2 regions of the Nonomuraea sp. NPDC049655 genome follow, and region 2 is predicted to be linked to the other one. Evidence: riboswitches for the same ligand, from Rfam matches in the RefSeq annotation. Region 2 holds a riboswitch; the other holds the start of a gene.
The links. Region 2 has a riboswitch for glycine ahead of gcvT (glycine cleavage system aminomethyltransferase GcvT). Riboswitches for the same ligand answer to the same signal wherever they lie in the genome.

Region 1 (3,374 bases), on a different contig from region 2:
GATGGAGGTCGTGGGCGTTCGAGTTGAGATGCCCACAAATCAGCCGATCGTCTTGCTCAAGGAGGCACACGGGGAACGGTTCCTTCCGATCTGGATCGGCATGACCGAGGCGACCGCGATCGCCCTGGCGCAGGCCGAGGAGCCGCCGCCCCGGCCGCTCACCCACGACCTGTTCAGGGACGTGCTGAGCGCGCTCGGCGTCGGGCTGCGCGCGGTCAACATCGTGGCCCTGCGTGACGGCATCTTCTTCGCGGACCTGGTGTTCTCCAACGGCGTGGAGGTCAGCGCCCGCCCTTCCGACTCGATCGCCCTGGCGCTGCGCACCGGCGCGCGCATCTTCGCCAGCGAAGAGGTGGTCCAGGAGGCCGGTGTGATCATCCCTGACGACCAGGAGGACGAGGTGGAGAAGTTCAGGGAGTTCCTTGACACGATCACTCCCGAGGACTTCGGCAGGGCGGGGTAGGTATTTCAGTGCATTTACGCTTCACGACGCGCCGAGCCGGATCGTTGACTGAGCATGGTCACGGTCCTACGGTGCAAGTGAAACCCGTGGTCGCCCTTTACGAACCCCCAGATCAGGCCATGGGATGAGAGAAAGCCGGAGGTCCGCGTGGCGGTCAGCAGCGGCGAGGGAAAGACGGCCGGCCAGGAAGATCCGGTGCGGCGCGAGAGCGCGCGGCAGCGTGCCGGAGAGCAGGGACTGCTCTTCGACGAGCAGCCCGCGACGGTGCCCGACGACATCGGATACCGCGGGCCCACAGCCTGCTCGGCGGCCGGCATCACCTACAGGCAGCTCGACTACTGGGCGCGCACGGGCCTGGTCGAGCCCACGATAAGAGCCGCGCACGGCTCGGGCTCACAGCGGCTCTACAGCTTCCGCGACATCCTGGTGCTCAAGGTCGTCAAGCGGCTGCTCGACACCGGGGTGTCGTTGCAGCAGATCCGCACCGCGGTGCAGCATCTGCGTGACCGCGGGGTCGCCGACCTCGCGCAGATCACGCTCATGAGCGACGGTGTCAGCGTCTACGAGTGCACCTCGGCCGACGAGGTGATCGATCTCCTCCAGGGCGGCCAGGGCGTGTTCGGCATCGCCCTCGGCCGGGTCTGGCGAGAGGTCGAGGGCTCCCTCGCGGAGCTGCCGGGGGAACGGGCGGCGGTCGAGGACACCGTCCCGGCCGACCATCCCGCTGACGAGCTCGCCAAGCGGCGTCGCGCACGCCGCACGGGGTGAGCTGAACCGCTGAACACACCGTAGTAATCTAGGACAGAGTAAGGCTGATGACCCCGTGCGGGAGAGTCCCTGGGCTTCGGTCCTGGGGCGCCGAAGGAGCAACCCTCCCCGGAATCTCTCAGGCATCCCGTACCGCTCGGGTGAGGCAACTCTGGAAAGCAGGTGCGCCCGCCAGGCGCACCTCACCGACGGTGCAAGCCCCACGGTGGGGTGAAGCTCTCAGGTCGCGATGACGTCGCGATGACAGAGGGGGAGATCCGGCACTCGCCCGCGCCCTGGCGCCGGTCTCCAAGCCTCGGGAGGCAACCTCCATGACCGACCTGTCCGCTCCGCCGTTCTCGTCCAGGCACATCGGCCCATCGGAGTCCGAGCAGCAGCGCATGCTCGAGGCCGTGGGCTTCGAGTCCGTCGGCGATCTGGTGGCCGTGGCCGTGCCCGAGGCCATCAGGGTCAAGGACCGGCTCAAGCTGCCGGCCGCCGCGAGCGAGACCGAGGCCATCGCCGAGCTGCGCGAGCTGGCCTCCCGCAACCGGGTGCTGACCTCCATGATCGGCCTGGGCTACTACGACACCGTCACGCCCGCCGTCATCCGGCGCAACCTGCTGGAGAACCCGGGCTGGTACACCGCCTACACGCCGTACCAGCCGGAGATCTCGCAGGGCCGCCTGGAGGCGCTGCTGAACTTCCAGACGGTCGTCTCCGACCTGACCGGCCTCGACGTCGCCGGCGCCTCCCTGCTGGACGAGGCCACCGCCGCGGCCGAGGCCATGACGCTGGCCCGCCGGGCCGGCAAGTCCAAGAGCGACGTGTTCGTGGTCGACGCCGACACGCTGCCCCAGACCAAGGCCGTGCTGGCCACCCGCGCCGAGCCGCTCGGCATCACGCTGGTCGAGCACGACCTCGACGGCGAGCTGCCCGAGTGCTTCGGCGTGCTCGTCCAGTACCCGGGCGCCTCGGGCCGCCTGCGCGACTTCCGCGACGTGGCCGCCAGGGCGCACCAGGCGGGCGCGCTCGTCGTGGCCGCCGCCGACCTGCTGGCCCTCACGCTGGTGGCCGCCCCCGGCGAGCTGGGCGCCGACATCGCCGTCGGCTCCTCCCAGCGCTTCGGCGTCTCCTTCGGGTTCGGCGGGCCGCACGCGGCCTACATGTCCGTACGCGAGGGCCTGCAGCGGCAGATGCCCGGCCGTCTGGTCGGCGTGTCGGTCGACGTCGACGGCGACCCCGCCTACCGGCTGGCCCTGCAGACCCGTGAGCAGCACATCCGCCGCGAGAAGGCCACCAGCAACATCTGCACCGCCCAGGTCCTGCTGGCCGTGATCGCCGGCATGTACGCCGTCTACCACGGCCCCGAGGGCCTGCGCCGGATCGCGCACCGCGTGCACCGGCACGCCGTCGCGCTGGCCGGCGGGCTGCGCGAGGCCGGCCTGGAGGTCGTGCACGGCGAGTTCTTCGACACCGTGCTCGTCCGGGTTCCCGGCAGGGCCGCCGAGGTGGTGGCCGCCGCGGCCGAGCGGGGCGTCAACCTGTGGCAGGCCGGCGACGACCACGTCTCGATCGCCTGCGACGAGAAGACCGGCGCCGCCGAGCTGGTCAAGGTGTGGGCCGCCTTCGGCGTCGAGCGCGAGGAGGTGGCGCTGGAGGCCGACGCGCTGCCGGCCGACCTGCTGCGCGAGTCGGACTACCTGACCCACCCGGTCTTCCACAGCCACCGCTCCGAGACCGCGATGCTGCGCTACCTGCGCAGGCTCCAGGACAAGGACATCGCGCTCGACCGTTCGATGATCCCGCTCGGCTCGTGCACGATGAAGCTGAACGCGACCACCGAGATGGAGCCGATCACCTGGCCGGAGTTCGCCGGCGTGCACCCGTACGCGCCGGAGGCCCAGACCGAGGGCTACCGGGAGCTCATCGGCACCCTGGAGGGCTGGCTGGCCGAGGTGACCGGCTACGACGCGGTCTCCATCCAGCCGAACGCCGGCTCCCAGGGCGAGTTCGCCGGCCTGCTGGCCATCCGCGCCTACCACCAGGCCAACGGCGACGCCGAGCGGGACGTGTGCCTGATCCCGTCCTCGGCCCACGGCACGAACGCGGCCAGCGCCGTCATGGCGGGCATGCGGGTCGTCGTCGTGGCCTGCGACAGCGA
Region 2 (3,374 bases):
ACAGCGTCGCGGCCGGCCCCGGGATCAACGACAACGGTTCCGGCTCGGCCGCGCTCCTGGAGAACGCCCTCACCCTGGCCGCCCGCAAGCCCACCCTCACCAAGCACGTGCGCTTCGGCTGGTGGGGCGCCGAAGAGGCGGGCATGGTCGGGTCCAGGTACTACGTGCAGAACGGCGGCGCGAGCGGCGTCGAGGTGTACCTGAACTTCGACATGATCGCCTCGACCAACGCCGGCTACTTCGTCTACGACGACGACGCGGCGATCCAGCGCACCTTCAACGACTACTTCGCCACCATCGGCCTGCAGACCGAGGGTGACAGGGAGGGCGACGGCCGCAGCGACCATGCCTCGTTCAAGAGCGCGGGCGTCCGGGTCGGCGGCCTGGCCACGGGGGCCGGGGCGGTCAAGAGCTCGGCCCAGGCCGCCAAGTGGGGCGGCTCGGCCGGGCAGGCGTTCGACCGCTGCTACCACAGCGCGTGCGACAGCTACCCGAGCGCCATCAACACCACGGCGCTCGACCGCAACTCCGACGCCATCGCCTACGCCATATGGAAGCTCGCCGTGGGCACCAGCACGCCCACGGAGAACGACTACTCGATCTCGGTGACCCCGTCGTCGGCATCGGTCCAGGCCGGTCAGTCGGCTACCGCGGCGGTCAGTACCCAGGTCACGTCCGGCCAGGCGCAGAGCGTCGCGCTCTCCGCCGGGAACGTGCCGAGCGGGGTCACCGTCTCCTTCAGCCCGTCCACGGTTCAGGCGGGCCAGTCGTCCACCGTCACGATCGCCACCGCCAGCGGCGTCGCGGCGGGGACGTACACCATAGGGATCAACGGCGACGGGACGACGGCGGACCACTCCGCGTCCTTCACCCTGACCGTCGGAGGGGACGGCCAGGGCACCACCTGGACGGCTTACAAGTCGTACACGGCCGGAGACGTCGTCACCTACCAGGGGGTCAGCTACCGCTGCCTCCAGGCGCACACCAGCCTGCCGGGCTGGGAGCCGCCGAACGTGCCCGCCCTCTGGGCGCGGGCCTGACCCTCGGACCTGATCTCCGGGTTCGATCCCGCGCGGGCCGGTCACCGCCGGCCCGCCCCGAGCTGCCGCGTGCGAGCTGACCTGCCATGACCGGCTCGCGCGCGGCCACCAACGCGGCCGCGACCCCGCCTCTCCGGGGCCGCGGCCGCTTTTCGCTGCGTGCGGGATGTCGCGGATGCCGCGGATGGCGGGGGGCGAAGCGCGACAACACCCCCATGACGGCACTAGGCTGACGGACATCACCGGCGAAACCGTGCGGGAGAGCACCCTGACAGCCGGTCAGGGTCCCTGAAGGAGCAAGCCCTCCCCGCGAACCTCTCAAGGCAAAGGACCGCGCGGCAGCCCTGTAAGGCGTTCTTACGGGGAGGTGACCTCTGGAAAGCAGGCCCTCGGGGCCTCGCCGAAGGTGAAAGTCCGGTAAAACTCGGGCGAAGCTCTCAGGCATCCATGACAGAGGGGGAGGATGCTGGCATCCAACCCTGTCCTGAGGTGCGACAAATGTCCCGACCTACGCCGCTACGAGACGTCCACGAGGCCCTAGGCGCCACGCTGACCGACTTCGCCGGCTGGCTCATGCCGCTCCGGTACGGCAGCGAGTCGGCGGAGCACAAAGCCGTCCGCGAGGCGGCCGGGCTGTTCGACCTCTCGCACATGGGCGAGATCTTCCTGACCGGTCCGCAGGCCGGAGAGGCCCTCGACTACGCGCTGGTCGGCCACCTGTCGGCGCTCGCGCCCGGCCGGGCCAGGTACACGATGATCGTGGACGAGCGCGGCGGGGTGCTCGACGACCTCATCGTCTACCGGCTGGCGGACGAGGAGTTCATGGTGGTGGCCAACGCCTCGAACTCTGACAAGGTCGCGGATGAGCTGAAAAATCGCACTAAGTCGTATGACGCGGCGGTCGATGACCGCTCCCAGCAGTACGCCCTCATCGCGATCCAGGGCCCGAAGGCCCAGGAGATCCTGGCCACGCTCACCGACGCCGACCTCGACGGTCTCAAGTACTACGCGGGCCTGCCCGGCGTGGTCGACGGCCGCCAGGCGCTCATCGCCCGTACCGGCTACACCGGCGAGGACGGCTTCGAGCTGTTCGTCGCCAACCAGGACGCCGTGCCGCTCTGGCGCGCCCTGGAGGCCGCGGGCGAGCCGCACGGGCTGCGCGCCGCCGGTCTGTCCAGCCGCGACACCCTCAGGCTGGAGGCCGGCATGCCGCTCTACGGCAACGAGCTGAGCTCCGACCTGACCCCGTTCGACGCGGGGCTGGGCAGAGTGGTGAAATTCGACAAGCCCGGTGACTTCGTCGGCAGGGCGGCACTGGAGGCGGTCAAGGACGACCAGCCCCGCCGCCGCCTCGTCGGCCTGGTCGCCCAGGGCCGCCGGGTGCCGCGTCACGGCTACCCGGTCACCCGCGACGGCGCCGTCGTCGGCGAGGTCACCAGCGGTGCGCCCTCCCAGACCCTGGGCAAGCCCATCGCGATGGCCTACGTGGACGCCGGGGCCGACACAGGTCTGGCCGTGGACATCCGGGGCAGCCATGAACCTATGGACCTGGTCGAGCTGCCCTTCTACAGGAGGAACAAGTGAGCAACATCCCTGACGACCTGAACTACACCAAGGAGCACGAGTGGGTGTCGGGCGTGGACGACGGCATCACCGTGACCGTCGGCATCACGGCCTTCGCCGCCGAGGCTCTTGGTGACGTCGTCTTCGTGCAGCTCCCCGAGGTCGGTTCGACCGTCGAGGCGGGTGACTCGGTCGGCGAGGTCGAGTCCACCAAGTCGGTGAGCGAGATCTACGCGCCCGTCGGCGGCGAGATCGTCGAGGTGAACTCGGCCGTGGCCGACGACCCGTCGCTGGCCAACAGCGACCCGTACGGCGACGGCTGGATGTTCCGCGTCCGCATGGAGGGCGACGCGGAGGACCTGCTGTCCGCCGAGGAGTACACGGCGCTCACCTCAGGCGAGTCCTGACACCAACGCCGGGGCCCGCCGCGGGCCCCGGCACTTCCTGAACTGAAGGGCGCCATCAATGGCGATCAGCGTCTTCGACCTCTTCAAGATCGGCATCGGACCGTCCAGCTCCCACACGGGCGGCCCGATGGCCGCCGCGCACAAGTTCGCCCGCGGGCTGCACGACGACGGCCTGCTCCCCCGCGTGGCCCGCGTCGAGGTCATCCTGTACGGCTCGCTCGGCCTGACCGGCAAGGGCCACGGCAGCGACAAGGCGGTGCTGCTCGGCCTGTCCGGTGAGAAGCCGGAACTGGTCGACGTCGACTCCGTCGACGCCCGCCTGGCCGAGATGCGCGCCGCGGGCACGGTCAAGCTCTACGGCGAG

Region 1: another riboswitch for glycine. It lies ahead of gcvP (aminomethyl-transferring glycine dehydrogenase); the one in region 2 lies ahead of gcvT (glycine cleavage system aminomethyltransferase GcvT).

What each region holds. Positions count from the first base shown of each region.
Region 1 is NZ_JBITLS010000003.1:287,760-291,133, forward strand. It holds gene ACIBQ6_RS11010 (bifunctional nuclease family protein) at 1-463, shown strand, start outside; gene ACIBQ6_RS11015 (MerR family transcriptional regulator) at 611-1,231, shown strand; glycine riboswitch at 1,280-1,376, shown strand; gene gcvP (aminomethyl-transferring glycine dehydrogenase) at 1,543-3,374, shown strand, end outside.
Region 2 is NZ_JBITLS010000017.1:75,206-78,579, reverse strand. It holds gene ACIBQ6_RS42755 (M28 family peptidase) at 1-1,040, shown strand, start outside; glycine riboswitch at 1,287-1,384, shown strand; glycine riboswitch at 1,405-1,504, shown strand; gene gcvT (glycine cleavage system aminomethyltransferase GcvT) at 1,539-2,624, shown strand; gene gcvH (glycine cleavage system protein GcvH) at 2,621-3,010, shown strand; gene ACIBQ6_RS42740 (L-serine ammonia-lyase) at 3,069-3,374, shown strand, end outside.